2 regions of the Comamonas flocculans genome follow, and region 2 is predicted to be linked to the other one. Evidence: predicted binding sites of a transcription regulator. Region 2 holds the regulator's gene; the other holds the start of a gene.
What was found. The regulator HrcA, encoded in region 2, represses chaperone genes, less so after heat shock. The targets are predictions, from matches to a motif close to TTAGCACTCNNNNNNNNNGAGTGCTAA.

Region 1: rpoH (RNA polymerase sigma factor RpoH) is a predicted target of HrcA. The motif match lies at 3,626-3,652, and genes of this name have one in related genera.

Annotation. Positions count from the first base shown of each region.
Region 1 covers NZ_CP042344.1:450,540-466,175, forward strand. Annotated here, with positions in the region: gene FOZ74_RS02340 (EAL domain-containing protein) at 334-2,982, shown strand; gene cutA (divalent-cation tolerance protein CutA) at 3,025-3,372, opposite strand; gene rpoH (RNA polymerase sigma factor RpoH) at 3,686-4,621, shown strand; gene FOZ74_RS02355 (SCO family protein) at 4,661-5,281, opposite strand; gene cyoE (heme o synthase) at 5,290-6,201, opposite strand; gene FOZ74_RS02365 (COX15/CtaA family protein) at 6,228-7,403, opposite strand; gene FOZ74_RS02370 (SCO family protein) at 7,400-8,128, opposite strand; gene FOZ74_RS02375 (SURF1 family protein) at 8,082-8,780, opposite strand; gene FOZ74_RS02380 (twin transmembrane helix small protein) at 8,861-9,088, shown strand; gene FOZ74_RS02385 (cytochrome c oxidase subunit 3) at 9,170-10,051, opposite strand; gene FOZ74_RS02390 (DUF2970 domain-containing protein) at 10,104-10,301, opposite strand; gene FOZ74_RS02395 (cytochrome c oxidase assembly protein) at 10,298-10,924, opposite strand; gene FOZ74_RS16110 (cytochrome oxidase small assembly protein) at 10,929-11,042, opposite strand; gene ctaD (cytochrome c oxidase subunit I) at 11,082-12,722, opposite strand; gene coxB (cytochrome c oxidase subunit II) at 12,757-13,920, opposite strand; gene FOZ74_RS02410 (methyltransferase domain-containing protein) at 14,245-15,168, opposite strand; gene FOZ74_RS02415 (ComF family protein) at 15,204-15,636, shown strand, end outside.
Region 2 covers NZ_CP042344.1:2,765,240-2,780,875, reverse strand. Annotated here, with positions in the region: gene FOZ74_RS13335 (helix-turn-helix domain-containing protein) at 1-83, shown strand, start outside; gene FOZ74_RS13330 (hypothetical protein) at 193-942, shown strand; tRNA gene FOZ74_RS13325 (tRNA-Ile) at 1,088-1,164, opposite strand; gene hrcA (heat-inducible transcriptional repressor HrcA) at 1,210-2,214, opposite strand; gene FOZ74_RS13315 (NAD kinase) at 2,330-3,226, shown strand; gene recN (DNA repair protein RecN) at 3,229-4,890, shown strand; gene rapZ (RNase adapter RapZ) at 4,894-5,757, shown strand; gene mutY (A/G-specific adenine glycosylase) at 5,820-6,866, opposite strand; gene mutM (bifunctional DNA-formamidopyrimidine glycosylase/DNA-(apurinic or apyrimidinic site) lyase) at 6,866-7,681, opposite strand; gene FOZ74_RS13290 (tetratricopeptide repeat protein) at 7,764-9,536, shown strand; gene FOZ74_RS13285 (lipoprotein insertase outer membrane protein LolB) at 9,533-10,045, shown strand; gene ispE (4-(cytidine 5'-diphospho)-2-C-methyl-D-erythritol kinase) at 10,054-10,923, shown strand; tRNA gene FOZ74_RS13275 (tRNA-Gln) at 10,959-11,035, shown strand; gene FOZ74_RS13270 (ribose-phosphate pyrophosphokinase) at 11,083-12,048, shown strand; gene FOZ74_RS13265 (50S ribosomal protein L25/general stress protein Ctc) at 12,154-12,777, shown strand; gene pth (aminoacyl-tRNA hydrolase) at 12,876-13,454, shown strand; gene FOZ74_RS13255 (amidase) at 13,451-14,854, shown strand; gene FOZ74_RS13250 (TRAP transporter small permease) at 14,936-15,517, shown strand; gene FOZ74_RS13245 (TRAP transporter large permease) at 15,514-15,636, shown strand, end outside.

The DNA.
Region 1 (15,636 bases), 1.0 Mb from region 2:
GGGGGACATGCTCGATAAAACCTGTACACAACGTGCGCAATCTATGGGAATGGATGGCGCCAGAACTATAAAAATCAACTACTTGCCAGCGGCTGCAAAACTACGAACCAAGGGGTCGTGGGTTCGATTCCTGCCAGCCGCACCAAAAGAGACGAGGGGTTTCAGTCGGGAGACTGAAACCCCTTTTCCTTTTTTGCGCACCCATGCCGGTGCCAGTGTTCGAGTGTGCAACCCCTGACGCCACGCCCCGGCGGCCAGCGGCTGTCGCAATTTACCGAACCGGAGATTTCGCCGATGATGCGCCCCCCAGCCCCCGTTTGACACGCGGCAACGATGACACTGGCACTGATCCAAGGCGCGGCCCTCCTGCTGGCTCTGTGTTTCCTGCAGAGCGTGCTGGCCCGCCTGGCGATCCGCCGGCCCTGGCCCGGACGCGTGCTTTCGGGCCTGCTGTTCGGCAGCATCTGCATCGTCGGCATGTACACCCCGCTGCAGCTTGCGCCGGGGGTGTTCTTTGACGCGCGCTCCGTGGTGCTGGCGATGGCGGCACTCTTTGGCGGCTGGCTGCCGGCGCTGATTGCCACCGCGATGGCAGCCTCCGCGCGCATTGCCCTGGGCGGCGGCGGTCTGGTGGTGGGCAGCCTCGTCATCGTGGCGTCGAGCGCACTCGGGCTGCTCTACCGCTGGGCCAGCCAGCAGGGCTACGTCGGGCGCGGCGTGGCGCACTATCTGGCCTTCGGCGTCCTGCTGCATCTGCTCGCGCTCGCCCTGTTCCAGGCGCTGGAGCCTGCGACCGTCGCGCACGTCAACAGCAAGCTCGCCCTGCCCTTCCTCGCCGTGCTGGCACCCGCGACGGCGCTGCTGGGCTGGATGCTCGGCGACATCGAGCGCCATCTGCGCACCGAAGCCTCGCTGGCCGAGACGGCCGCGCGCCTGCAGGCCGTCACCCGCTCGGCGCCCGACCTGCTGATGCTGATCGACGTCGACGGAAACTACCTGGAAGTAATGTCTTCCGACGCCACGCTGGCCACCGCGCCGCTGTCGCAGTTGCCGGGCCAGAACATCGACGATCAGCTGCCGCCCGAAATAGCGCGACACGTGCATGAGGCCATCACCCGCGCCGTGCAGAGCGGGCAGGCCCAGACCTTGCAATACACCCTGATGACACCGGCAGGCCTGCGCCACTTCGAGGGCCGCTGCCAGCCCGTGGGGGTGCCGGTGCGCGGGCGCGGGGCGGTGGTCTTCATCGCGCGCGACCGCACCGATCAGGTGCACTCCGAAGTGCTGCTGCGCGAGTCCGAAGAACGCTTTCGCAGCGTGCTCAGCAATCTGCCCATGGTGTCGGTCAAGGGCTATCTGGCCGACGGCAGCATCACCTTCTGGAATGGCGCCTCCGAACAACTCTACGGCTACACGGCAGGCGAAGTGCTGGGCAAGGATATCGTCAGCCTGGTGGTGCGCCCCGATACCGTGGCGCGGGCGCGCGCTGCGTCGGCGCGCATGTTCAGCACCGGCAGCCCCATCCCGCCGGGCGAAGCGCGCGTACGCCGCAAGGACGGCAGCGAAGTCGACGTATACGCCAGCCATGCGCTGATCCAGGTGCAGGGACAGGCGCCCGAAGCCTTTTCCATCGACATCGACATTTCGGTGCGCAAGGCGGCCGAAGAGCGGGCGCGCTACCTTGCCTATTTCGACGCACTGACCGGCCTGCCCAACCGGCGGCTGCTGGTCGACCGTGTCCAGCAGGTGCTGCTGGAGTGCCGGCGCAACGACTCCTTCGCTGCGCTCTTCTTCCTCGACCTGGACCACTTCAAGACCCTGAACGACAGCCATGGACACGAAGCCGGCGACCAGGTATTGACGCAGACCGCGCGGCGCCTGCAGACCAGCGTGCGCGAGCAGGACACCGTGGCGCGACTGGGGGGTGACGAGTTCGTGGTGCTGCTGCCGCACCTGGGCAGCTCGGACGTGCCGGCGCCCGCCGTGCTGCGGCCGCTGGCCGAAAAGCTGCTCGCCCAACTGCGCCGCCCCTACGAATTGCAGGGACAGGAGCAGCAGCTGACGGCAAGCCTCGGCATCGCGCTGATCGACGAACACACCACCAGCGTGGACGAGCTGCTCAAGCAGGCCGACCTGGCCATGTACCGGGCCAAGGACGAGGGGCGAAACACCCTGCGTTTTTTCGACCCGCACATGCAGGCCGCGGCCAACGCCCGCGCCGGCCTGCAAAGCCGGCTGCACCAGGCGCTCAAGCACGCCCAGTTCGAGCTGTACTACCAACCCCAGGTGGACGAAATCGGCCGCATCGTCGGCGCCGAGGCGCTGCTGCGCTGGAACGACCCGGTCCACGGCCTCGTGGGGCCGGCGCAGTTCATCCAGCTCGCTGAAGAGACCGGGCAAATCATGGAAATCGGGCAGTGGGTGCTGCAGGCCGGCATGCGGCAGCAGGCGCACTGGCAGACCCAGGCAGACCTGCGCGCCCTGAGCCTGTCACTCAACATCAGCGCGCGCCAGTTCCTGCAGGAGGGCTTCGTCGGCGAGCTTGCCAGCCTGCTTGCGCGCAGCGGCGCCAACCCCGAACGCCTCAGGCTGGAGCTGACCGAGAGCGTGCTGCTGAGCAACGTGCAGGGCGTGATCGAAATCATGCAACAACTGCGCACGCTGGGGCTATGGCTCTCGCTCGACGACTTCGGCACCGGCTATTCCAGCCTGGGCTACCTCAAACGCCTGCCACTGTCGGAACTGAAGATCGACCAGGGCTTCGTGCGCGGCATCCTGGACAACCCCACGGATGCGGCGATTGCGCGCAGCATCATCACGCTGGCCGATTCGCTGCAGCTCACCGTGGTGGCCGAAGGCGTGGAAACCCGGGCGCACCACGCGCTGCTGCTCGACCAGGGCTGCCGCAAGTTCCAGGGCTACCTGTTCGGCCGGCCGGTACCGCTGGCCGATTTCGAGGCGTCCGTGCGCGCCCAGCTCTGAGATGGCGCCGGCACTGCCCCAGAGGTACCGGCCGCGCGCCGCCTAAGCCTGGCCGGCCCCCTGCGCGGCATCGCCGGTTTCGGCGCGTACCCAGTCGGCATAGGCGGTGCTCACCTGGCAGAGGTTCACCGCCAGTTCGGGCAGTTCATAGGGATGGTGGGCGCGCAGCAAAGCCAGCAGCGCCGGCACCTGCGCCTGCGCCGTCTTGCCGTCGAGCCGCCATTCGGCTTCGCGCTGCAACGCACCCTTCCAGCGGTAGTGCGATTGCACCTGCACCACCTGTACGCAGGCTGCCAGGCGTTGTTGCAGCGCCAGCGCCGCAAGCCGCTCCGCATCTTGCGCCTGCGCGACCGTGGTGCTCACGACCGCAATCGTCTCAAATCCCGTCATCGTCCCAAGCTCCCTGCAGCCCGCACGCCGCCGCCCAGCTGGCCTTGCGTGTGCTTTCCACCATTTGACCGTCACGCGGCCACCGCCAGACTACCCCAGACCCGCCCTGCCTGCCAGCCACGCAAGGCCGGGGCCCGCACCCCGCTTCACCAAGGGGGCCGGCGCAGGGGGCGCAGGGGGCACAGGCGACCCCGCACGCCATTTGCCTGCACAAGGCGCCCTTCGGAACGTGACATTCGGGGGAACTTCGGTTTTGGCACTCTACCTAACCGAGTGCTAACATTTAGACCAAGACACAGAAAGGACCGCTCCCATGACCTTGTCCGAAGCCCGTACCAGCACCGCCCTGACGCCTGCCAACCCTTGGGCCATGGTGCCGCCGCTGGGCAATCTGGACGCTTACATCACGGCGGCCAACCGTTTGCCCATGCTCACGCTCGACGAGGAGCAGCGTTTCGCACGCCAGCTGCGCGAGGACAACAACCTGGAAGCCGCGGGCCGGCTGGTGCTCTCGCACCTGCGCCTGGTGGTTTCCATCTCGCGGCAATACCTGGGCTACGGCCTGCCCCACGGCGACCTGATCCAGGAAGGCAACATCGGCCTGATGAAGGCCGTGCGCCGCTTCGACCCCGACCAGGGCGTGCGCCTGGTCAGCTATGCCATGCACTGGATCAAGGCGGAGATCCATGAATACATCCTGAAGAACTGGCGCATGGTCAAGGTGGCGACCACCAAGGCCCAGCGCAAGCTGTTCTTCAACCTGCGCTCGATGAAGCAGGAATTCAAGGCCGAGGCCGAGAACGCCGAAACCTATCGCGAAACGCTCTCCGAGCACGAGATCGACGCCATGGCCGAGCAGCTCAAGGTCAAGCGCGAGGAAGTCATGGAGATGGAGACGCGCATGTCCGGCGGCGACGTGCTGCTCGACCCGGCGCCGAGCGACGACGGCGAGCAGAGCTTCGGTCCGATCTCCTACCTCAGCGACGCCGCTTATGAGCCGACGCGGGTGATCGAATCGCGCCAGCGCGACACCCTGGCCACGCAAGGCATCGCCACCGCGCTGCAGGAGCTCGACGAGCGCAGCCGGCGCATCGTCGAAGAGCGCTGGCTCAACGTCAACGACGACGGCTCGGGCGGCATGACGCTGCACGACCTGGCGGCCGAGTACGGCGTGAGCGCCGAGCGCATCCGCCAGATCGAGGTGGCGGCGATGAAGAAGATGAAGAAGGCCCTGGTGCAGTACGCCTGAGGCGCTGCCCAGGCCTGCGCGGCCCGGCGCCGGCGCGCCTCAGCCGCGCCCCTTCTCGGCGAGCAGGGTGCGCGTATCGTCCACCAGCGCCTGCACCGGGCTGCCGTAGCGCTGGAACAGCCGCAGATGGCCGCCGGGGTCGAACATGTACATGCCCGCCGAATGGTCCATGGTGTAGCTGGTGGGCGTCGGGCCCTCGACCTGCTTGTAGAAGATCTTGAAGTCCCTGGCCACCGCGGCAAGCTCCTCGGGGCTGCCGCGCAGCGCGATGAAAGCCGGATCGAAATTGGCCATGTAGGCCTTGAGAATCTCCGGCGTGTCGCGCTCGGGGTCCACCGTGACGAAGACCGCCACGAACTTGTCGCCGTCGATGCCGAGTTCGGCCTTGACCTGCGCCAGCTCGCTCATCGTGGTCGGGCAGACGTCGGGGCAGTGGGTGTAGCCGAAGAAGACCGCCACCACCTTGCCGGCAAAGTCCTTGATGTGGCGCCGCTGGCCGAACTGGTCGGTCAGCGGCAGGTCGCGTGCGTAGTCCACGCCCGTGATGTCCACACCCTTGAAGGCTGGTTTGGGCGCTTCGGTACAAGCAGAAAATAAGCCTGCAAGGCTTGCTGACATTGCGCCAGCAGCTATGAATTTGAAGAATCCTCGTTTGTGCATTGCAAGGCTCAGAACACGTAGTGGTCCACCAGCAGCGCCAGAAACAGCAGGCTCAGGTGCATGATGGAAAAGCGAAAGGTCTTGCGTGCGAGTGCGTCGGAATAATTGCGCCACAGCCGAAAGCCGTACCAGCAGAACATCAGGCTCAGCACCACTGCGGCCGCAAGGTAGATCCAGGAACTCATGCCGTAGACGAACGGCATCAGGCAGCCTGCGAACAAGACCCAGGTGTACAGGAAGACGTGCAGCCGCGTGAATTGGTTCCCGTGGGTGACCGGCAGCATGGGCAGGCCCGATTTGCGATAGTCCTCCACCCGGTACAGGGCCAGCGCCCAGAAATGCGGCGGCGTCCACAGAAAGATGATCAGGCACATGATCCACGCCTCGGGCCCCACCTGACCCGTCATCGCGGCCCAGCCCAGCACCGGCGGCATGGCCCCCGAGGCGCCGCCGATGACGATGTTCTGCGGCGTCATCGGCTTGAGCACCACGGTGTAGATGATGGCGTAGCCGACGAAGGTGGCGAAGGTCAGCCACATGGTGAGCGCATTGATCAGTACCTGCAGCACGACGCAGCCCACCAGGCCCAGCACGGTGGCGAACAACAGGGTCTGTCGGTTCGTCAGTTCACCCCTGGCGGTCGGGCGCCAGGCGGTGCGCTTCATGCGCGCATCCATGGACTGCTCGATGATGCAGTTCACCGCCGCCGCTGCACCGGCGACGCACCAGATGCCAAAACTGGCGATCGCCATCCTCAGCCATTCGCGCACCGTGGGCCAGCCCGGCACCGCCATCACCATGCCGATGAAGGCACAGAAGACGATGAGCTGCACCACCCCGGGTTTGGTGAGTGCATAAAACTGGCGCGCCCGCGGGGGCAAGGGGCGTGCTGCCCGGGGCGCCGCGTCGGCGCCGGCCATGGAGGTGTCGGAGGTATGTGCTGCTGTCATGCAGAAGCTCCTGCTGCGCTGGATGCAGGCCCCGCCGGGGCGCCGGTGCTGGCGGACAGGGCCCAGGTCAGCACCACCAGCAGCGCGGCCGCGCCACCCGTGTGCAGGACCGCGGCCACCAGGGGCCAGTCCAGCACCACGTTGGACAGGCCGGTAAGAAACTGCAGCACCAGCAGCAGCCACAGCCAGTTGGCCTGGGCAGCGAGTGCCGGTGCGCGTCGGCGCAGCTGCACGGCCACCACCGCCAGCGCAAGCAGCACCCCGTAGGCCGCCAGCCGGTGGGTGTAGTGGATCGCGGTCAGCGCCTCGAAGCTGATGTGGCTGCCGTCCGCCCGCAGGCCCAGCTCGCGCCAGAGCTGAAAGCCTTCCGCAAAAGCCATCGGTGGCCACCAGCTGCCTTGGCAGGTCGGAAAGCTGGTGCAGGCAAGCACCGCATAGTTGGTGCTGACCCAGCCCCCCAGCAGCAGCTGCGCGAGCACCAGCAGCATGCAGGCGACAAGACCGTGACGCAGCCCGCGCGCAACCGGCGCGGGCGAGCGGCCTTCCACCGCCAGGCTCAGGCGCACCGCCGGCACGCACAGCAGCATCAGCAGCACCGCCCCGCCCAGCAGGTGCAGCGTGACGATGGCCGGAAACAGCCGCATCGTCACCGTCAAGGCGCCGAATGCGCCCTGCAGACAGACCCAGAGGAAGGTGGCCAGCATCCACCAGCGTCCCAGCACCGGAGCCGGCGCCAGGCCTCGGCGGTGACGGCGCCATTGCCACCACGCGGCGATCGTCAGCACGACGATGAGCGCGCCCACGCTGGTCGCGAGATAGCGGTGGATCATCTCTATCCATGCCTTGGTGTGCGTCACCGGTCCGCTGGGCAGCTGGGCCTGGGCGGCGCTGATTTCGGCATTGGCCCCGAGCGGATTGGATTGGCCGTAGCAGCCCGGCCAGTCGGGACAGCCCAGGCCCGAATCGGTCAGGCGCGTGAAGGCGCCAAAGAGCACCAGGTCGAAAGTGAGGAACAACGTGAGCGCGGTCAGCGCCTGCAGCCGCCTTGAGCCACTGCCATGGCGGTGGCGCCAGGCGGTCCAGGCCAGCGGAAACAGGGCGATCAGCGCGCCGAAAGCGAGCAGTTCCCAGACCGGCGCCCAGTCGTAGAGTGCGGTGTGCGCAGCGTTCATTTGCCCTCTCCCCGGCCGGGCCGGTCCCAGGCGGCGGAGGCGTACAGCAGGCGCGACAAATCCTTGCGCACCCGCTCCGCGCTCGCGATCGTCAGTTGGGGCGGAAAGCGCATCATCCAGTTGCCCTGCGGATCGACCAGATAGAGCTGCTCAGGCAGCGCATGCCCGGTTGAGGGTGCAAGCCAGCGCTGCAGCGCCTGCGCGTCGATGCGGCGCACCGTCGCATCACGCAAGGCATCGCGGATCTCCTGCGGCGGAGCGGCGTCGTCCATGATGAGCCAGACCCAGTCGATGCGGTCACGCCCCTCGCCCAGGCTCTCGCGCAGCTGCCGCTGGAAGTAAAGGTTGTTGCGGCAGACCTCGTCGCAGGCGCCGTCGGCCACGCTGAGCAACAGCCACTGGCCGCGCAGATCACCGAGCACCCCGGCCGAGCCGTCGAGCGCCTGGATGGGCTGAGCTTGCGGCATGGGCCGTTGCGGCTCGATCAATTCACCGAAATTCAGCAAGCCGCCGCTGGGGCGCACGACGTAATAGACGAAATAGGACGCGAGCACCGGCGCCACGCAAACTGCCAGCATCAGCCAAAGCTGCCAGCGGCCCTTGCGTGAGTCGGGCAACCGCCGGGCCTCGAGGGCACCGGGCAGGCTGTGCACCGTCAGCTGCACCGGATCGGTCGATTCAGCGGCGGCGGCCGCCAAGGCGTCGGATGAGTTGGAACCAGACATAAAGCACAACCACCAGGGCGCAGAGCCCAAACCATTGAAAGGCGTAGCCATAGTGCATGTCCACGCCGCTGTCCGGCGCGGGCCAGTCACGCAACAAGCCATCGTCTGCCGCGTCGGTCTGCACCACGGTCAAGGGCAGCAGATCCAGCGAATAATCGGCCGCGTAGGCGGCAATCGTCAGATTCTGCCGTATCTGGCCAGCGCCCTTGGCATCCGGCGCATCGGCAAACTCGAAAAGCCGGCCCGGCTCGCCCGCGATACGGCCACGCAGCACGATCTCGCCCTCGGGCTGCGCCAGTTGCGGCAGGCGGGTGCGGTCACTGAAGTCTCGCGCTGCCCAGCCGCGCTGCACCGCCAGCACCTGGCCGCTGCCGGCAAGCTGCAGCGGCGTGTAGACGTAGAAGCCGGGCTTGCCGTGCATCTGGCGGTTTTCCAGATACACCGTCGCATCCGCAAGCCAGCGCCCGCGCAGCTGCACTGGATGGTAGGCCTGGGTCTGCGCCAGCGCCGGGTCTTGCGCCAGGGCGGCGAGCAACTGCGCAGCGGACCAGGGCGCAAGCTGCTCACGGTCGAGCATGGCCTGATGCGCGGCAAGTTTCTCGTGCGCGCGCGACAATTGCCAGCTACCGAGCCATCCGGTTGCCACGGCCATCGCCAGCGCCGCCACGGCAATCAACGCAAAGCGCAAACCGGACGCAGAGCGCCCCGCATCAACCATCGGAAGCACGCACCATGAAAATCATCATTGCCTTGGCATTCCTTGCCATTATCGCCAGCCTCGGTGCAGCCTATGTCTTCATGGTGCGCGGAGACCCCAAGGACGACCAGCCATCGAGCACGCGCATGGCCCATGCGCTCGCGGTGCGCGTCATCCTCTCCATCGTGCTCTTCGTCTGCCTGCTGGCCGCCTACAAGCTGGGCTACATCCTCCCGACCGGCTTGCTTGCGGGCAAAGCCTGAAGGCCAGCTTCACGGAAGCGGCAAAAAGGCGCCTTGCGGCGCCCTGGTGCCTCTGGTGGGCGGCACAGGCCGCCGCCTTGCTCACATCCAGTACACGAGGATGTACAGACCCAGCCAGACCACGTCCACGAAGTGCCAGTACCAGGCAGCGCCCTCAAGACCGAAATGGTGCTGCGGCGAAAAATGCCCGGCCTGCAGCCGCATGGTGATGAAGAACAGCGTCACCATGCCCACGAAGACGTGAAAGCCATGAAAACCCGTGAGCATGAAGAAGGTGGAGCCGTAGATGCCCGAATCGAGCTTGAGGTTGAGCTCGGTATAGAGGTGGTAGTACTCATAGCCCTGCACGCACAGGAAGGTCAGACCCAGCAGCACCGTCACCCACATGAAGGCAATGGTCTTGCCGCGGTTGTTGGCCAGCAGCGCATGGTGGGCAATGGTCAGCGTCACGCCCGAGGTGAGCAGCAGCGCGGTGTTGATGGTCGGCAGCCAGAACGGCCCGACGGTGCTGAACGGCTCGATGATGTCCCCGGGCGACCCGGTGGCGCCCGCGGCCACGCTGGGCCAAACAGCCTTGAAATCGGGCCAGAGAATGGCGTGCTCGAGGTTGCCCAGTTCCGGCACCGAGTGCGCGCGCCCCCACCACAGCGCGGTGAAGAAGGCACCGAAGAACATCACTTCCGAGAAGATGAACCAGCTCATGCCCCAGCGGTAAGACACGTCGATGCGCCGGCTGTTGAGCCCGGCCTCGCTCTCGTGCGCCGCATCGCGAAACCACTGGAACAGCACGCCCAGCCACCAGAGCACGCCGAACAGCAGCGCCCACTTGCCCCAGCCAAAGCCGTTCATCCAGCTGGCCGCGCCGACGATCATCCAGAACAGCCCGAAGACTGCCGTGATCGGATGGCGCGAAGGCTCGGGCACAAAGTAATACGGGGTAACCCCTTGGGTAGATGTGCTCATTTCAGCTCCTCGATCTTCAATTTCTCATTCAACACTTGTTAATGCCTGACGCTCAGGCTATCCAGTGCACCAGCGCGAGCAGCACCAGCACGAACAGCAGCACCGCGCCCAGGGCAGTGAACATCAGCGCCACCACCCCGACCTTGCGCTGGTCTTCGCTGTGGCGCCTGCCGTTGCGTATGCCGATCAGCGACCAGGCCACGATGCGCAGCGTCTGCAGCCATGAACCGCGCTCCGCCTTCCGATTCATGAGCCCGCCTGCAGCGCGGCTGCAGCCGGCACCAGGGCGGCGGTCGATTGCGGCGCGGCCGGCGTGCGACCTCCGACCTCGAAGAAGGTGTAGGACAGCGTGATGGTCTGCACGTCCCTGGACAGCTTGGGATCGATCACGAAGGTCACCGGCCACTGCTTCTTTTCACCGGCATCGAGCGTGTACTGGCTGAAACAAAAGCATTCAAGCTTGTGAAAGTGCGGGCCGGCCTGGCGCGGCGCATAGCTTGGAATCGCCTGGGCCGCCATGCGCCTGTCCTGCACGTTCTGGAATTCGTACATCACGGTGGCCAGCTCGCCCGGGTGCACCTGCAAGCTGGTCTTCTCCGGCTTGAAATGCCAGGGACCGCGGACATTGGCATCGAACTGCACCGTGATGGTGCGCGAGCGATCCACCTGGGTGTTGCTGGCCAGCGTCTTGGCCGATTCGCCGGTGTAGGCATTGCCCGGCACCTGGCCTTCCTGGCGCGAGAGGATGTTGATGCCCGTGACCTCGCAGATCGCCTTGTACAAGGGGATCAGGCTGTAGCCGAAGGCAAACATGCCGCAGGCCACCACCAGCAGCTTGCCCACCATCTTGGCGTTTTCGACACCGAGGTTCACTGTTTCAGCCTCCCAGCAGCGCCCAGCGCACCATGATGCCGAAAAACAGCACGAGCACGATGGACGCCAGGATCAAGCCCAGGCGCAGATTGCGTTTACGCTGGTCCTGGCCAGACATCTCCAGTCTCTCCTGTCGCGGCGCGCTGCCCTCGTGCCTTCAGCCGGCGATGCGCGTGGCGCTCGCGTCCAGCTTGGGCGGCGTGGTGAAGGAATGGAAGGGCGCCGGCGAAGGCAGTTCCCACTCCAGGCCATAGACGGCACCTTCCCAGGGACGCTGCGGCGCCTTCTCGCCCTTGCCGCGCATCAGCGGCACCACGACGGCGAAGAAGAAGTACACCTGGGCCAGGCCGAAGAAGAAGGCGCCAATGGAGGCAATCATGTTGAAGTCGGCGAACTGCATGGGGTAGTCGGCATAGCGGCGCGGCATGCCGGCGAGGCCCAGGAAGTGCATCGGGAAGAAGGCCACGTTGAAGGAGATCATCGACCACCAGAAGTGGATCTTGCCGCGCGTCTCGTTGTACATGTAGCCGGTCCACTTGGGCGACCAGTAGTAGAACGCACCGTAGATCGCGAACAGCGAGCCCGCCACCAGCACGTAGTGGAAGTGGGCAATGATGTAATAGGTATCCTGGATCTGGGTGTCCACCGGCACCACGGCCGGAATCACGCCGGTGAAGCCGCCGATGGTGAACACGAAGATGAAGCCCACCGCCCAGAGCATGGGGGTTTCAAAAGTCATGGAGCCGCGCCACATGGTGGCCGTCCAGTTGAACACCTTCACACCCGTCGGAATCGCGATCAGCATGGTGCCATACATGAAGAACAGCTGGCCGGTGACCGGCATGCCCACGGTGAACATGTGGTGCGCCCAGACGATCATCGACAAGGTGGCGATGGCCGCAATCGCATACACCATGGAGGTGTAGCCGAACAGGCGCTTGCGCGCGAAGGCCGGGATGATCTCGCTGATCATGCCGAAGGCCGGCAGGATCATGATGTAGACCTCGGGGTGGCCGAAGAACCAGAAGATGTGCTGCATCATGACCGGATCACCGCCGCCGGCGGCGACGAAGAAGTTGGTGCCGAAGTGGCGGTCGGTCAGCGTCATGGTGAGCACGCCGGCAAACACCGGCATCACCGCCAGCAGCAGGTAGGCGGTGATCAGCCAGCCCCAGCAGAACATCGGCATCTGCATGAGCTTCATGCCCGGAGCGCGCATGTTCAGGATGGTGACGATGATGTTGATCGCCCCCATGATGGAAGAGGCGCCCATGATGTGCAGCGAGAAGATGGCGTAGTCGAGAGACATCGGCATCTGCAGCGACAGCGGCGCGTACAGCGTCCAGCCGCCTGCGGGCGCGCCGCCCGGCATGAAGAAGGTGGCCGAAAGAATCAGACCGGCGGGCACCAGCAGCCAGAAGCTGAAGTTGTTCATGCGCGCGAACGCCATGTCCGAAGCGCCGATCTGCAGCGGAATCATCCAGTTGGCGAAGCCCACGAAGGCCGGCATGATGGCGCCGAACACCATGATGAGGCCGTGCATCGTGGTGAAGGAGTTGAACATCTCCGGATTCACGATCTGCAGGCCCGGCTGGAACAGCTCGGCACGGATCAGCATCGCCAGCGTGCCCCCCACCATCAGCATGGTGAAGGAGAACAGCAGGTACATCGTGCCGATGTCCTTGTGGTTGGTGGCAAACACCCAGCGACGCCAGCCCGTAGGCATGTGGTGGTGGTGGTGGTCGTGCCCCTGCGCGAGGCCGCCCACCTGGCCGTGATTGTCCAAAACTGCACTCATGCTCGACTCCTCGTTACGCGTTGTGCATCAGCACTCATTTGGCTCGCTGGGCCACGATTTCGGAAGGCTGGACCACCTGGCTGGTCTTGTTCGACCAGGCGTTCTTGGTGTAGGTGACGACCGCCGCCAGATCGGTGTCGCTCAGCGCATTCCAGGGCGGCATGGCGCCATTGGCCGCGCCATGCAGCACGATCTGGATCTGCTTGGCATGGTCGTCGCTCTTGACGACGGCCGAACCATCGAGCGCCTTGATCGCGCCGCCACCCTGGCCATTGGGCTGGTGGCAGGCGGCGCAATTGGCCGCATACACCTTGGCGCCGCGCTCGGCCAGCGGTGCGAGCTCCCACACCTTGTTCGGATCGTCCAGCAGAGCTGCGGCCTTCTTGTGCTGCTCGTCCACCCACTTGGTGTAGTCCTCGCCCGAGACCACCTTCACGTGGATCGGCATGTAGGCGTGTTCCTTGCCGCAGAGCTCGGCACACTGGCCGTAGTAGTCGCCGATCTTCTCCGCACGGAACCAAGTGTCGCGCACGAAGCCGGGAATCGCATCCTGCTTGACCCCGAAGGAGGGTACGAACCAGGAATGGATCACGTCGTTGGCGGTGGTGATCACGCGCACCTTCTTGTTGACCGGCACCACCACCGGGTTGTCCACCTTGAGCAGGTAGTCGTCGCCCTTGGGCGTTCCGGCGCTGGACAAGGCACGCTGTTCAGGATCAATGGTGGAGAGAAAGCCGATGCCCTCGCCTTCGCCTGCAAGGTAGTCGTAGCCCCACTTCCACTGGTAGCCGGTCGCCTTGATCGTGATGTCGGGGTTGGTGGTGTCCTTCTGCGCCACGATGACCTTGGTGGCCGGCGCCGCCATCCCGATCACGATCAGAAAGGGCACGACCGTCCAGGTCACCTCGACCATGGTGGATTCATGGAAGTTGGCCGACTTGGCGCCGCGCGACTTGCGGTGGTTGATCACCGAATAGAACATCACGCCGAACACGCCGATGAAGATCAGCGTGCAGATGATCAGAAGCATCCAGTGCAGGTCGCTTTGCGCCTCGGCGATCTTGGTGACCGGCGGGTGCAGGTTGAGCTGGTTGACCGCCGGCCCTCCGGGAAGGTCCTGGACCGCATGGGCGGTGCTTGCCAGCCAGGTGCCACACACGAGCAGGGGCGCAGCCAGCCGGTTGGAAATGCTTCTCATAGTTCTCCCACTTCTCTGCAAAGCACGTTCAGCGCGGGCAGCAGCCCACGCACCACGGGCGGCAAGGGCCCGCATCCCGCAGGATGCAGACCGCCCCGAATGCCGTGTACGACGAAAGGTTTGCGCCGCGACACGGCGGCGCACATGCATGATTCTTGACACGTTCAATGTCCATCCGGGCCACGCTGCGTGGCACCTTGTCTCCGTTTGCGGCGGCTCCCGAGTGCAGGTTCTGCGCGCCAGGCGGACACTGCGGTCGGCGCTGGGCGAGCTCACCACGACGGGCAGGGCCACCGTTTCTTGTCAGTCGAAAATTCTAACCATTTATGCGCCAGGGTGTTGCTTGACAGCGGGATTGGCACCCATCTGCGCGAGGTACTCGGTCTTGGTCTTGGTCCACGAGCGTTGCTCGCGCGGGGCGCGCGCTGCAGGCTTGAACGCGTGCCCGTAGATGATTTCGAAAGTCAGGGCCAGGCGCCCCTCGTTCTTCGGGTCCGGCAGCTGCTCGGCGATGGCGTGCTCGAGCTCGCGTTTCCACTGGCGCCCGCGCAGCGCAGGAAAGCGCTCGGGGTGCAGATTGCGCCCCAGGCCGCGCAATTCCTGCAGCAGGCGCTCGGGGCTGGCAAAGGTCAGGATGATGCGCTCCATGTCCATCACCGGCTCCGCAAAGCCGGCGGCGGCGAGCATGTCGCCCCAGTCGTGCATGTCGGTGAAGCTGTGGCTGGGCTGTGGCCAGCCCAAGCGGGCATAGAGCGCCCTGAGCTCCTGCACGGTGTCCGGTCCGAGACAGGAAAACATCAGGAAGCCATCGGGCGCGAGCGCCCGGTGCCAGCGGGCGACGAGCGCCTGGGGTTGCGCGCTCACATGCAGCGCCATGTTGGCCCAGAGCATCTGCATGCTCGCCGGAGCGGGTTCGGCAAAGTGCTGGCGCGGCCCCCGCCAGCGCGCGGCGCTCCACCATGCGGGGGCCAGCTCGCGGCGTGCCACGGCCTGGGCGGCGGCGCTGGAAGTCTCGTGGATCCATTGCGGGGCGCGGGGCAAACCGGCGGCGATCGTGGCATGCGCCTGCAGGCCGCCGCGCACCGGGTCCCAATGGCACCAGTTGTCGGGCGGGCGCACGATCCAGCTGAGCCGCTCCTGCATGCGACGCGCCACTTCCTCATGCAGCCAGGGTGAGGGTTCAGCCGCCAGCGCATGCCAGCGGGCGGCGGCGGCGGGGTCTATCGTGGGTGGGGTCTTTTCCGGCATGGCGTCCTGCAAACCCGCGCGAGTATATTGAGCCCATGCTCTTCACTCGGCTGTTGGGGACATCGTTCGCCGGGGCCGGGTGGCTGCCCAGCCGCTGCGTCGTCTGCCGCGCCTGGCCGGCGCAGCGCATCTGCGTCGACTGCGCGAGCACGCTCGCGCCGCTGCGCCGGCGTTGCCCACGCTGCGCCCTGCCGCTGGCAGATGGCGCGCCGGCATGCGGGCACTGCCTGCGTGAACCCTCGGGGCTCGATGCCTGCGTTGCGGTGGTGGACTACGCCTGGCCCTGGTCCGGCCTGGTCACGCAATTGAAGTTCCATGGCGCGCCCGGTGTGGCGTCGGCGCTGGCCGAGCTGATGCGCACCCGCCCTGATGCGTGCGAGATGGTTGCGGCCTGCGACGCGCTCGTGCCGCTGCCGCTGGCCCCGGGCCGGCTGCGCGAACGCGGCTACAACCAGGCCCAGCTGCTGG
Region 2 (15,636 bases):
GCATGGCCCCCGCTATCACCGTGACCGTGCCCAAGGTGCCAGCCGCTAGGCGTGCAAGAAAGCGCGCACCCGCCCACGCCTGACAAGTTACGCCCCAGCTAGGCCAGCTTCGAAACCTGGCCGAAAAGCCGGAAACCTTCGCCGGCCTGCTGGGGCACCGGAACGAAGGTCAGCACTGGAAGGGGTGCAACGATGAATGATTTTCCGCCGCTACCGCACTTTTTGACTTTGGGCGAAGCCGCCCAGGCCGTGGCAGACCGGACGGGCAAGCCTTGGACTGCACGCCAAATATTGGGCTGCGCTGAACGCCACGAAATAACCGTTTTCGCCCGGATTGACCGCGCTGCAAAATTTGTGCGCGTGCAACCAACTGACGGCCGCACAAACAAGATTGCCGCCGATGCTGGCAGTCTTCCGATACTTGGCGCGAAGGCCGTTCAAGCCCTGCTACTGACTGGAGAGGCAAGCTCTACCGGCTGGGAAGAACCGGCTACTGTGGACTTTTTCGGCGAGCCTATGCGGGCATGGGCCCGTGCCTTTGAGCTTGCCCAAGGTGAAGAACCGCCCAGGGTGGGGATAGACGATTGCCGCGTAACCGATGGCCGCGCTGCCGGCCCACAGCATGAACAGGGCTTCGCCGCTTCAACCGCCGCCGCTGCTGGCATGACCAAGCAGGCCATCAACCAGCACCTGGCCCGCGCCGAAGCCCTAGGCGATGACCTGCAGCGCATCACTGGCACAAGCCTGGATAAAGGTGTGCGCAAACTGCGACCCCTCCTTCCCGCGCGCGCATGGGCGGCACCAGGCTTCTCACTTGAAACCGTTTCAAGTGAGGGTTCCCCCCCGCGCGCGTGGGCGGCACAATTCGGGCCAGTCGCGTTTCAAACGCGGGTGGTTCCCCCCGCGCGCGCATGGGTGAGCCCTGGTGCGCTCACTTCGTAAAAACGAAGTGACGGTGCACCCCGCGCGCGCCGGGTGAAGGATCTAACCGGCGCGTATTTGGCAAAAGTGCCTACAGATTGCCTACAAGCAACACCAAAAGAAAAACCCCGCTAGTGTTTATGTAGCAGGGTTTCCTTTGCTATCCTGGTAGGCCGTGTTGGACTTGAACCAACGACCAAAGGATTATGAGTCCTCTGCTCTGACCAGCTGAGCTAACGGCCCGAAAGCATGGCCCGCGCAGGGCGGGCCGGGGCGCATTGTAGTGGCTCAGCTGCGGTGGCTCAGCGCGTTGGAGACGAGCCGCGAGGTGATGTCCACGATCTGGATCATGCGGTCGTAAGGCATGCGCGTCGGCCCGATCACGCCCAGCGTGCCCACGATCTGGCCGTCGACCTCATAGGGGGCGCTGACCACGGACAGCTCTTCGAACGGCACCACCTGGCTTTCGCCGCCGATGAAGATGCGCACGCCCTCGGCGCGGCTGGAGATGTCGAGCAGGCGCAGGATCTGCGTCTTTTGCTCGAACAGCGTGAAGGCGCGGCGCAGGTTGTCCATGTCGCTGGAAAAGTCGCTCACCGCCAGCAGGTTGCGCTCGCCGGAGATGATGACCTCGTCCTGCGATTCGTCCAGCGCCTCGCTGCTGGCGCTGACCGCTGCCTGCATGAGCTGGACGATCTCGGCGCGCAGGCTGTCCACTTCGCTCTTCAGGCGCTCGCGCACCTGTTCCATGGTCAGGCCGCCGTAGTTGGTGTTGAGAAAGTTGGCCGCCTCGACGAGCTGCGACTGGCTGGGGTCGGTCTCGGTGAAGATGACGCGGTTTTGCACGTCGCCGTCGGGCGAGACTATGATCACGAGCACGCGCCGCTCCGACAGCCGCAGAAACTCGATGTGCCGGAATACCGAGGCCCGGCGCGGCGCCATCACCACGCCGACGAACTGCGACAGGCTGGAGAGCATGTGCGCCGCATGCGCTATCACTTTTTGCGGCTGCTCGGGCTTGATCTGCAGGTGCGGCAGACGCTCTTTCTGCACCGTGAGCATGGTGTCCACGAACAGGCGGTAGCCCTTGGCGGTGGGGATGCGCCCGGCCGAGGTGTGCGGGCTGGCGATGAGGCCGAGCTCTTCCAGATCGGACATGACGTTGCGCACCGTGGCCGGCGAAAGCTCCAGCCCGGAGGCGCGCGACAGCGTGCGCGAGCCGACCGGTTGCCCCTCGGCGATGTAGCGCTCCACCAGCGCCTTGAGCAACAATTTGCCACGCTCGTCCAGCATGCGTTTCATTCTAGGGCCAGTCGCGGCCCGCACCCCGCTCCGCGCCCCCGAGCACCGCACCAGCGCTTACCATAGCAAGCCATACCGGCCCGCAGCGGGTGTTGTAATCAAGGCCATGCAATCCATCTTCCACCGCGTCGCCGTGATCGGCAAGTACCAGAAGTCGCGCGCACGCAGCGTGCCCGACACCTTGTGCAAGGCGGTGCGCGAGATCGCCGCCTTCGCGCTGCAGCACGGCTGCGAGGTGGCGCTGGACGATGAAACCGCGGTCAATGTCAAGCTGCGGGACTTTCCCACACACGACCTGGACGCGATCGGGCGCCACTGCGACCTGGCGCTGGTGGTGGGCGGCGACGGCACCATGCTCAGCGTGGGCCGGCGTCTGGCGCGCCATGGCACGCCGCTCATAGGCATCAATCAGGGGCGGCTGGGCTTCATCACCGACATCGCGCTCGAAGGTTTCGAGGCCATGCTCGCGCCCATGCTCGAGGGGGCCTATGAAGAGGATGTGCGCCCGCTGATGCACGGCAGCGTGCTGCGCGGGCGCGACTGCGTGTTCGAGGCGCTGGCACTCAACGACGTGGTGGTCAATCGCGGCTCGACCTCGGGCATGGTGGAGCTGCGCATCGAGGTGGACGGCGACTTCGTCGCCAACCAGCGGGCGGACGGGGTCATCATCGCCTCGCCCACCGGCTCGACCGCCTATGCGCTGTCGGCCGGCGGGCCCATGCTGCATCCCTCGATTCCAGGCTGGGTGCTGGTACCGATCGCGCCGCACACCCTCACCCACCGCCCCATCGTGCTGCCGGACGCGGCCGAGGTGGCGATCGAGCTGCTGAGCAAGCGCGAGGCCAGCGCCAACTTCGACATGCAGTCGCTCGCCCAACTCAAACCCGGCGACCGCGTGCTGGTGCGCCGCTCACCCTACAGCGCCTGCTTCCTGCACCCCGTGGGCTGGAGCTACTTCGCCACCTTGCGCAGCAAACTGCGCTGGAACGAAGGGGGATCCTGAACATGGCCCTGCGCCGCATCGCGCTGCGCGACTTCGTGATCGTGCGCGAACTCGATCTGGACGTGCACGCAGGCTTCACCGTGCTGACCGGCGAGACCGGCGCGGGCAAGTCCATCCTGATCGACGCGCTGCAACTACTGCTGGGCGCGCGCGCCGACACCGCGCTGGTGCGCGAAGGCGCCGAGCGCGCCGAGGTCAGCGCCGAGTTCGACGCCCTGCCCGCCGCGCTCCTGCCCTGGCTGGACGAAGCCGGCATCCCGCACGACGACGGCCTGCTGCTGCGCCGCAGTGTCGATGCGCAGGGACGCAGCCGCGCCTGGATCAATGCCGTGCCTGCCACGGCCACGCAGATGCGCACGCTCGGCGAATGGCTGATCGACATCCACGGCCAGCACGCCTGGCAGAGCCTGACGCGCGCCGACGCCATGCGCGCCCTGCTCGATGCCTACGCGGGCGCGGACACCCGGGAAGTGGCGCGCACCTGGAGCGCCTGGCGCGCGGCGCACGCGGCGCTTGCCCAGGCGCTCAGCGCGCAGGACAGCCTGCAGCAGGAGCGCGAGCGCCTGCAGTGGCAGATTGCGGAGCTGGAAAAACTCGCCCCGCTCGAAGGCGAATGGAGCGAGCTCGACGCCGAACACACGCGCCTGGCCAACGCCCAGGCGCTGCTCGCAAGCGCCCGGCAGGCGCTGGACGCGCTGCAGCCCGACGAGGGCCGGGGCGCGCTCGGGCAGCTTGCCGGCGCGCTGCAGGCACTGCAGGAACAGCTGGCGGTGGAGCCGCAGTTCGAGCCGCCGTGCACCGCCCTCACCTCCTGTCTGGCAGAAGCCGAGGACGCCGCGCACAGCCTGCACGGCTACCTGCGCCACAGCGAACCCGACCCGGCGCGCCTGGAGCAACTGCAGGAGCGCCTGTCGCTGTGGCTGCAGCTGGCGCGCCGCTACCGGCGCACGCCCGAGGAGCTGCCCGCCCTGCTGGCCGGCTGGAGGGCTGCGCTGCACAGCCTGGACGAGGCGAGCGACCTGCAGCGGCTGCAGGCCGCGGAGCAGCAGCAGCGCCAGGCCTACGACAAGGCCGCGCAGCTGCTGTCGCGCGCACGGCGCAAGGCGGCCACGCCGCTGGCCGCAGCCATCACCCAGGCCATGCAGGGCCTGGGCATGACGGGCGGGCGCTTCGTGGTGGAGGTCAGCGCCGCCAGCGAGCCGGCCACGCACGGCATCGACCAGGTGCAGTTTCTGGTTGCCAGCCATCCGGGCATGACGCCACGCGCCGTGGGCAAGGTAGCGTCGGGTGGCGAGCTTTCGCGCATCGCGCTGGCCATTGCGGTCACCACCAGCGCGCTCGGAGAAGTGCCGACGCTGATCTTTGACGAAATCGACTCGGGCGTGGGTGGCGCCGTCGCCGAGACCGTGGGGCGGCTCATGCGCCGCCTCGGGCGCGACCGCCAGGTGCTGGCCGTCACCCACCTGCCGCAGGTGGCCGCCTGTGGCGACCAGCACTGGCTGGTGGCCAAGCACAGCACGCGCACGCAAACCAGCAGCAGCGTGGCGGCCCTGAGCGGCCAGCAGCGCACGCGCGAGATCGCCCGCATGCTCGGCGGCGAGCACCTCTCGGCGACCACGCTGGCGCACGCCGGCGAAATGCTGGCCGGCGCGGGGGAGGCTTAGGGCGTGTCGCTTGAACTCGTGCTCATCACCGGCATGTCCGGCTCGGGCAAGACGGTGGCGCTGCATGCGCTGGAGGACGCGGGCTACTACTGCGTGGACAACCTGCCGCCCGAGCTGCTGGGGGCTTTCGCGCGCCTGGAGCACCGTGAGCATGCCAACCGCGTGGCGCTGGCCATCGACGTGCGCAGCGCCGCCGCCCTGCCCCTGGTGCCGCGCCAGCTCGAGGAACTGCGCACCGAGGGCGTGAAGGTGCAAACGCTGTTCCTGGACGCCAGCACCGAAACCCTGGTGCGGCGCTTTTCCGAAACGCGCCGGCGCCACCCGCTGTCCAAGGAAGAGCTGCGCGACGGCCGCCAGGCGCTGGTGCAAAGCATAGGCCTGGAGCGCGAGCTGCTGGCCGAGCTGCGCGAGCAGTCGCTGGTGATAGACACCAGCACGCTGCGCAACGCCCAGCTGCTGGCCTACGTCAAGAAGCTGATGGCGCTGCCGCCGGGGCGGCTCACGCTGGTGTTCCAGTCCTTCGCCTTCAAGCGCGGCATTCCCATGGACGCGGACTACATCTTCGACGTGCGCATGCTGCCCAACCCCTATTACGACCCCCAGCTGCGCCCGCTGACGGGGCGCGACGCCCCGGTGGCCGACTTCCTGCGCCAGCAGCCGGAGGTCGCCAGCATGCAGGCGGACATCACCGGCTTCCTGCAGCACTGGCTCGCGCCGCTGGCGCACAACCACCGCAGCTATGTGACGGTCGGCCTGGGCTGCACCGGCGGGCAGCACCGCTCGGTCTATCTGGTGGAGCGACTGGCCGAACACTTTGCAGGCGACTGGACCACGCTCAAGCGCCACCGCGAACTGGATGGCAGCTGAAGCACTTCAGATATTCAGAAGAAATTGGCCGCAAACGCTTGACTGGCGTGCGGTAGCAGCTATCAAAAGAGCGATTCTTCCGAAGCAATCAGACCCGCCAACAGCTTGCGTATCGGCGCGGGCAGGCCCAAGGCCCGCCATTCAGCCGGCGCAAACCAGTCCCCGGGCAGTCCCTGCGGCGGCGCCCGCACCAGCACCGGATGCAGGCGCAGCTCGCGGTGCGTGAGCACATGGGTAAACGCTGGCCATTCCTCGGGCTGCGCCCGCGGCGCCAGCAGCGCGTCGAGCGCTGCACGACTGGGCGCCACCGGTGGGCAATGCAGCCCCGCCCAGATGCCCTGCTGTGGACGCCGCGCCAGCCAGCAGCGGCCGGCGGCATCCAGGCAGATCAGCAACCACCAGTCTTCGCCGCGCCGCTGGGTGCGGCGGCTGCGCACCGGATATTCGCTCTGGCGCCCCTGGCGGCGCGCGATGCACGGCTCGGCCAGCGGGCAGCGCGCGCAATCGGGATTGCGGGCCAGGCAGACGGTGGCGCCCAGGTCCATCAAACCCTGGGTATACAGCGCCATGGTGTGCGCCAGATCGCTGCGCGGCAGCAGCTCCTGCGCCAGCGCCCACAGCGCGCGCTCATTGGCTGCCTGCGACAGGTCGGCGGCAAAACCCAGCACGCGCGTGAGCACCCGGCGCACATTGGCGTCCAGGATGGGTGCGCGCTCGCCATGGCAGAAGGCGGCGATCGCGCCGGCGGTGGAGCGGCCTATGCCGGGCAGCTGCGCGAGCTGCGCGCTGTTTGCGGGAAACACCCCACCGTGCTCGGCCACCACCACCTGGGCGCAGCGGTGCAGGTTGCGTGCCCGGCTGTAGTAGCCCAGCCCGCTCCACAGGGCCAGCACCTGCTCCTGGCTTGCAGCCGCCAGCGCCCGCACGTCGGGGAACTGCGCAAGAAAGCGCGGGTAGTAGTCCAGCACCGTCACCACCTGGGTCTGCTGCAACATGATTTCCGACAGCCACACCCGGTAGGGATCGCGCGTGCCCTGCCAAGGCAGGTGCCGGCGTCCGTGCGTCTGCTGCCAGCGCACCACGCGGTCGGCCAGGTCGGCGGGCTGCATCAGCGCGCCTGGCATCGCGGGCAGTAGAAGCTGCTGCGCTGGCCCTGGCGCAGCAGGCGTATCGGCGTGCCGCAGGCCATGCAGGGCAGCCCCGCACGGCCATAGACGCTGGCCTGCAACTGAAAGTGGCCGCTGTCGCCCTGCACGCCGGAAAAGTCGCGCAGCGTACTGCCGCCGCTGTCCACCGCGCGCGCCAGCACCTCGCGGATGGCCGCATGCAGGCGCCGCACCCGCTCCGGTCCCAGGCGCGCGGCAGCGATCGTGGGGCGTATGCGCGCGGCAAACAAGGCTTCGCTTGCATAGATGTTGCCCACGCCCACCACCACCTTGCCAGCGAGCAGCACCTGCTTGATGTTCTGGCGCGTGGCCTTGAGCGCTCGGGCAAAGCGCGTCAGGTCGAAGTCGTCGGACAGCGGCTCCATGCCCAGGCCGCCCAGCAGCTTGCGCGCGGCGGGCGCAGCCTCGCTCGCTGCCCAGACCACGGCGCCAAAGCGGCGCGGGTCGTGCAGGCGCAGCAGGCCGTGCTCGGTCTGCAGCTCGAAGTGGTCGTGCGCACCCGCAGGCGGCAGCGCCGCGGCAAAGCGCAGGCTGCCGGACATGCCCAGGTGCAGCAGCAGCAGCCCATCGCTCAGGTCAAGCAGCAGGTACTTGCCACGCCGGCGCACGGCCAGCACGCGCTGCCCGATCAGGGTTCGGGGGGCCGTTCCAAGCGGCCAGCGCAAGGGTTTGCCCAGCACCACCGCGGTGATGCGCGCGCCCGCGATCGCATCGGCAAATCCGCGGCGCGTGACTTCGACTTCTGGCAGTTCCGGCATGGTCAGGCAGGCCGCGCCTTTGCGCCGCCCGCAGCGTTGCGTCGCGCCACCAGCGGCGCAACCCATCGATTATTATGGTGCGATGCCGCGCACACCCCGCCTCGTGTCGTCCACGCTGCTGAGCAGCTTCTTCGCCCTGGCCGCCGTGGCCCAGCCGGCGGCGACCGGCACCCCCAGCCCGGCGGAAATGCGCGGACCTGCCCAGCAAGCGTCAGAGGCCGTGCGTGCTGCAGCGACGGCCGAACTGTTCTATGAAGTCCTGCTGGGCGAGCTGAGCACCGAAGCAGGCAAGCCCGGCGAAGGCTATGCCCTGATGCTGGACGCCGCGCGGCGCAGCCAGAGCAGCGAGCTCTACCGCCGCGCCACCGAGATCGCCCTGCAGTCGCGCTCGGCGCAGGCCGCGCTGGTGGCAGCGCAGGCCTGGCAGCAGGCCGACCCCGAGTCGCGCGACGCCAACCGCTTCGTGCTGCGCATCCTGGTGGCGCTCAATCGCATTGCGGAAAGCCGTCCCGCGCTGGAGCGCGAGCTGGCGCTGGCGGCTCCCCAGCGGCAGGTGGCGGTGATCAACGCGATTCCGCTGCTCTACGCCCACGCCAGCGACAAAGCCCTGGCCGCGCGCGTGGTCGAAGAGGCCATGAGCGAGCTGCTCAAGCAGCCCGCCACCGCCGCCAATGCCTGGACCAGCGTAGGCCGCATGCGCCTTGCCGCCGGCGACCGCATCGGCGCCCTGGTGGCCGCGCGGCTGGCGCACAAGTTCGACGGCGACAACGACGCCCTCGCGGGGCTGGTGCTGCAGCTGCTCGACGAGAAGATGGCCGAGGCCGAGCCTTTGCTGCACCCTTACCTCGATGGCGAGCCTCTGCCCGAAATCAGCATGGGCTACGTGCGCTATCTGGCCGAGAGCAACCAGACCAGCGCCGCCCTGGCGCAGATGAACACCATCACCGCCGAACAGCCTGACAACATGCAGGCGCTGCTGCTGCAAAGCACTCTGCAACTGCAGGCCCACCAGCTGGACGCAGCCGAAGCCAGCCTGAACCGTTTTGCGGCGCTGCACGAGAAGCAGCCGGTTTCCGAGCGCACCGAGGCGCTGACCCGCCAGATGTATCTGCTGCGCTCGGAAATCGCACAGCAGCGCGGCGACCTGGACCAGGCCGAGCACTGGCTCAGCCTGACGGACGACGACGACTCGCGCCTGGCGGTGCAACTGCGCCGGGCGCTGCTGATGGCGCGCCAGGGGCGCCTGGGCGAAGCGCTGGCGCTGCTGCGCAACCTGCCCGCCAGCAACGACGCGCAAGCCGCCGCGAAGCTGCAGGCCGAAGCCGCACTGCTGCGACAGGTGGGCCTGACGGAGCGCGCCTACGAAGTGCAGGCCCGGGCGGCGGCATTGCAGCCGGACAATGACGACTATCTCTATGAACAGGCGATGCTTGCCGAGAAGCTCGAACGCCTGCCCGAGATGGAGCGGCTGCTGCGCACCATTCTGGAGCGCAATCCCAAATACCACCACGCGCTCAACGCGCTGGGTTTTTCGCTCGCGGACCGCGGCCTGCGCCTGCAGGAGGCCAAGTCGCTGATCGAGCAGGCGCTGGAGCTCGCACCCGGTGACCCTTACATCACCGACAGCCTGGGCTGGGTCGAATTCCGGCTGGGCAATCGCCAGCGCGCGCTGCAGTTGCTGCAGCAAGCCATGCGCGGCCAGCCCGATCCCGAGATCGCCGCGCACCTGGGCGAGGTGCTCTGGAAGCTCGGCGAGCGTGCGCGTGCGCGTGAAGCCTGGCGCGCTGGCCTGCGCCTGAAGCGCGACAACGATACGCTGCTCGAGACCATGCGGCGCTTCGGGGTGCGCCCTTGAGGCCTGCCCTGCCGGCGCGGCGCCAAGCCCTGGTCCTGCTCGCCGCAAGCTGGCTGGCCGCCTGCGCGCCCCTGCCGCCCGCCTCCCCCGACGCGGCCAAACCCGAGCACTGGCGCGGGCGTCTTGCGCTGCAGGTACAGGCGCTCGGGCCGGACCAGCCGGCCCAGTCGTTTTCCGCCGCCTTCGAGCTGCAGGGCAGCGCCGAGCAGGGACAGCTCACGCTCTACAACCCGCTGGGCAACGTGCTCGCACAGCTGAGCTGGAAACCGGGCCTGGCGGTGCTGGACGACGGCAATCGCCAGCAGCGCTCGCCGTCGCTGCAAGCGCTGGCAGAGGCGCTGACTGGCGCCAGCATTCCCGTCGCGGCGCTCTTTGGCTGGCTGCATGGGCGCAAGGCGCAGGCCAGCGGCTGGGAGGCGGACCTTGCGGCGCTTGACTCGGGCCGCATCGTCGCCACGCGCCTGCAGCCGCTGCCCACCGCGGTGCTGCGCGTGGTGCTCGAGCGCTGAGGCGCGCCATGCGCTCGCTGCACGACCTGCCGGCGCCGGCCAAACTCAACCTGTTCCTGCACGTGCTCGGCCGGCGCAGCGACGGCTACCACCTGCTGCAGTCGGCCTTCATGCTGCTGGACTGGTGCGATCTGCTGCACGTCGAGTGCCGCGCCAGCGCACGCCTGAGCCGCGAAGACCTGGGCAGCACCGCGCTGCCCGAGGACGATCTGTGCCTGCGCGCCGCGCGTGCGCTGCAGCAGGCCAGCGGCTGCACCAAAGGCGCGCACATCACGCTGGAAAAGCGCCTGCCGACGCAGGCCGGGCTGGGCGGTGGCTCTTCGGATGCGGCCACCACGCTGCTGGCACTCAACCGGTTGTGGCAGCTGGACCTGCCGCGCAGTACGCTGGCGCGCATCGCGCTCGCGCTGGGCGCGGACGTGCCGTTTTTCATCCTCGGGCAAAACGCCTGGGCCGAAGGCGTGGGCGAGGCGCTCACGCCGTTGCCGCCACAAGCGGTGCAGGCGGGCACGCGCTTCGTCGTCGTCAAGCCCGCGGCAGGGCTGGAGACGGCACGCATTTTTTCCGATCCGTCGCTGCGACGCGACACGCAGGCTGCTACAATCGCCGGCTTCGTTGCAGAGCAAGCGCGCAGTGCGTTCGGGTTTGGCAGGAACGACCTGCAGCCGGTGGCACAGCGCCTGTGTCCCGAGGTGGCTCAGGCGCTGCACTGGCTCGCGAGCCGAGGCCTTTCGGGGCGCATGACGGGCTCCGGCAGTGCCGTGTTTGCCGTGACGAAGGACACCATCGATGTTTCAGACGCACCCGCGCATTGGAGCATCAAAGTGTGTCAGAATCTCGGGTTTCATCCACTGGCCGAGTGGGTCCGGGATGAATGATTGCAGGGTTGTACGCCCGAGCGTGCGACCCGTGTAGGGGAGTAGCCAAGCTGGTCAAGGCACCGGATTTTGATTCCGGCATGCGAGGGTTCGAATCCTTCCTCCCCTGCCACAGCTAGCCCCTTGCGCCATCTTCCGTCAGACCGCTCTTCCATGCCGATGCAAGCCCATCACACCGATTTCATGGTTTTCACGGGCAATGCCAACCCGGTACTGGCGACGGAAATAGCGCAAAACCTGGGCATCTCGCTGGGATCCATCCAGGTCGGGCGTTTTTCCGACGGTGAAGTCACCGTGGAGATCAAGCAGAACGTGCGTGCGCGCGACATCTTCGTCGTGCAGTCCACCTGCGCACCGACCAACGACAACCTGATGGAGCTGCTCATCATGGTCGATGCGCTCAAGCGCGCCTCGGCCGAGCGCATCAGCGCCGTCATCCCCTACTTCGGCTATGCCCGCCAGGACCGCCGCCCGCGCTCCACGCGCGTGCCGATTTCGGCCAAGGTGGTGGCCAACATGCTGCAGGCCGTGGGCGTGAACCGCCTGCTGACCATGGACCTGCATGCCGACCAGATCCAGGGCTTCTTTGACATTCCGGTGGACAACATCTACGCCTCGCCGGTGCTGCTGCGCGATCTGAACGAGAAAAAGCACGACAACCTCATCGTCGTCAGCCCCGACGTCGGCGGCGTGGTGCGCGCGCGGGCGTTGGCCAAGCAACTCGGCTGCGATCTGGCCATCATCGACAAGCGCCGTCCCAAGGCCAATGTTTCCGAAGTGATGAACGTGATCGGCGACATCGACGGACGCAACTGCGTGATCATGGACGACATGATCGACACTGCCGGCACTCTGGTGAAGGCAGCCAGCGCCCTCAAGGAGCGCGGTGCCAAGCAGGTCTATGCCTACTGCACCCACCCGATCTTTTCCGGTCCGGCCCTGGAGCGCATCGCCCAGGGCGAGGTACTCGACGAAGTCGTGGTCACCAACACCATCCCGCTGAGCGAAGCCGCCCGCGGATGCCCCAAGATTCGCCAGCTCTCCGTGGCGCCGCTGTTTGCCGAAACCATACAGCGCATCGCCAGCGGAGCGTCGGTGATGAGTCTGTTCTCGGAGTTCAGCTGAACCCAATCCGATGGCAGCGCGGGCCCCGTCGCATGGTGCACGGGGTCTTTTTTCTCAAACAGGCGGGCAGGCTGGTCGCGGCCGCCCGCACACTGGAGTTCTCACATGAAATTCGTCGCTTTTGAGCGCAACACGCAAGGTACGGGTGCGAGCCGCCGTCTGCGCGTCACGGGCCGCGCGCCCGGCATCGTCTATGGCGCGGGCAGCGAGCCGCAAATGATCGAGCTGGACCACAACGCGCTGTGGCACGCCCTGCAGAAGGAGGCCTTCCACTCCTCCATCCTGGACATGGAACTGGGCGACCAGACCAGCAGGGTGCTGCTGCGCGACGTGCAGTTCCACCCCTACAAGCAACAGGTGCTGCACGTGGACTTCCAGCGCGTGGACGAGAAGACCCGCATCCACATGAAGGTGCCGCTGCACTTCGAAGGCATCGAGGCTTCGCCCGCCGTTGCCACCGAAGGCTGCACCGTCACGCCGCTGCTGCATGAGCTGGACGTGATCTGCATGCCTTCGCAACTGCCCGAGCACATCACGGTGGACCTGAGCGCCCTGACCTCCAAGACCATCCCCGGTCTGCAATCGATCAGCCTGCCCGTGGGCGTGAAGGCCGTGGTGCGCGGCTCCAACAAGAACCCGGCGCTGGTCTCGGTCAAGCTGCCCGAGGTGATCGAGGAAGAGCCGGCCGCGGCCGACGCTGCGGCAGCAGCGGCCCCCGCCAAGAAGTGATCGCAGCGGCCACACGCCGCACGCACACCGGGACGGCCCGCAGCTTGCGGGCCGTTTTTTTTCGCCGGTGCCGCACGCGGTCCGCATAATCGCTCCCCATGATCAGACTCTTCGTCGGGCTGGGCAACCCCGGGCCCGAGTACGAAGCCACGCGCCACAACGTCGGCTTCTGGTTCATCGACCGCCTTGCCCGGCAACTGGGCGCGAACCTGCTGCCCGAGCGCGCCTGGCACGGCCTGGCGGCGCGCACCAGCGTGCAGGGACGCGCCATCTGGCTGCTTGAGCCGCAGACCTTCATGAACGCCTCGGGCAGATCGGTGGCCGCGCTGGCGCGCTTCTACAAGATCGCGCCGCAGGAAATCCTGGTCGTGCACGACGAGCTGGATTTCTCGCCGGGCCAGATCCGGCTCAAGCACGGCGGCAGCCATGGCGGGCACAACGGCCTGCGCGACATCCACGCGCAGCTGGGCGCAAGCGACTATTGGCGCCTGCGCATAGGCATAGGGCATCCGGGCGTCAAGGCCGAAGTCATCCATTGGGTGCTGGGCCGCCCCGCCCAGGGCGACAGACAGCTGATGGAAAAGGCCCTGGAACACGGCCTGGACAGCATCGCGCAGCTGGTCACAGGCGAGATGGACAAGGCCACCCAGCGCATCAACACGGCGGCGCTGCCATGAGCGCGCTGCACGAACTGGGCGCGCAGGCCCTGCTTGACGCCTACCGGCGCCGCAGCCTCTCGCCCCTGGAAGTGGCCAGCGCGCTGCTGCACCACATCGAGATCTGGGAGCCGCAGCTTCACGCCGCCTATCTGCTGCAGCCCGAACGCACGCTGGAGCAGGCGCGCGCGAGCGAGGCCCGCTGGCTGCGGGGCGCGCCCTGCGGGCCGCTGGACGGCGTGCCCGTAACCATCAAGGACAACATCGCCACGCGCGGCGACCCGACACCCCTGGGCACGGCGGCGAGCGAACTCCAGCCCTCGGCCGTGAACGCACCTCCAGCCCAGCGTCTGCGCGAAGCCGGTGCGGTGCTGCTGTGCAAGACCACCATGCCCGACTACGGCATGCTGTCTTCGGGCGTTTCCAGCTTTCACGCGACGGCGCGCAACCCCTGGAACCTGGACAAGGGGCCGGGCGGCTCCAGCGCCGGCGCGGGCGCCGCGGCCGCCGCCGGCTACGGGCCGCTGCACGTCGGCACCGACATCGGCGGCTCCATCCGCCTGCCTGCCGCCTGGTGCGGCGTGTTCGGCTTCAAGCCCAGCCTGGGACGCGTGCCCATCGACCCACCCTACACCGGGCGCTGCGCCGGGCCGATCACGCGCAGCGTGGGCGATGCGGCGCTGATGATGCAAGTGCTGGCGCAGCCGGACGTGCGCGACAGCATGGGCCTGCCGCCCCAGCTGGTGGACTGGGGGGCACATGCGCGCGGCATGCAGCGCCTTCGCGGTCTGCGCCTGGGGCTGCTGCTCGATGCCGGCTGCGGCCTGGCCGTCGATGCCCAGGTGCGCGCCAGCGTCGAAGCGGCGGCACGGCTGTTCGAACAGGCGGGTGCCAGCATCGTGCCGATGCAGCCCTGGCTCGGGCGCGAGATGCTCGACGGCATGGACCACTTCTGGCGCATGCGCTCACTCATGGACCTGCGCCAGCTCGGGCCCGGACGCCGCGCCCGCGTGCTGCCCTACATTCGCGACTGGGCCGAGAGCGCGGCCAGCTTCAGCGCCGAGCACGTCTACCACGCGAGCCAGCAGTTTCATGCCACGCGCGTGGCCACGGTGCGGGCCTGCTCGCAGGTGGACTACGTGCTCTCGCCCACGGCGCCCATCACCGCATTCGCGGCCGAACTGCCCTCGCCCACCAACAACCCGCTGCGCCCGTTGGAGCACATTGCCTTCACCGTACCCTTCAACATGTCGGAGCAGCCCGCCGCCTCGATCGCCTGCGGCGTGGACGGCGCGGGGCTGCCCATAGGCCTGCAGATCGCCGGGCAGCGCTTTGACGACCTGGGCGTGCTGCAACTGGCCCATGCCTTCGAGCGGCTGCGCGCGCCGCTGCCGCCCTGGCCCGAGCCGCCGCGCCACTAACCTTGGACGCCGCAAGGTCAGTCTTTACTTTCTCGATAAAACCCTATCCAATCCCGCCACCCTCAGAAAGCCCGGCAGACCATGCCCTTGCACACCGAACACGCGCCCAACCCCTGGGCAAGGCGCATCACGCACACCTTTGAAGTGCTCATCGTGGCCTGTCTTGCCATCATGGGCATCCTGGTGTTTGGCAACGTGGTGCTGCGCTACGCCTTCAATTCCGGCATCGCGGTATCGGAAGAGCTCTCGCGCCTGCTCTTCGTCTGGCTGATCTTTCTCGGGGCGGTGCTGGCTTCGGCCCAGCGCATACACATCGGCTTCGACACGCTGCAGCGGCGCGTGGGGCCGCGCCTGCGCCGCGCACTCATCACCTTTTCGGGCCTGTTGATCCTGGCCGGCTGCGTGGTGTTCATCGTCGGCGGCTGGAAGCAGACCGTGATCAACCTGGGCAACACCTACCCGGTGCTGGGCATCTCCTACGCCTGGCTGTACGGCGTGGGCATCGTCTTCGGCGTGGCGCTGATCGTGCCGGTCAGCTACAACATCGTGCGGGCGCTGCGCGGCGACTTCGACAAGATGACGCACGACCTGGGCGACCGCATCGAGCAGGCTTCCGAGCGCATCGAAGCCGAGGTCGGCGGCCAGACGGGACCGCGCGCATGACCGCCACCGTCTTCCTGATCTCCCTGCTCACCCTGATCGCGCTGGGGGTGCCGATCGCGTTCGCGCTGATGTTCTCGGGCATCGCGCTGATGCTCGTCACCGGCCAGTTCGACAGCCAG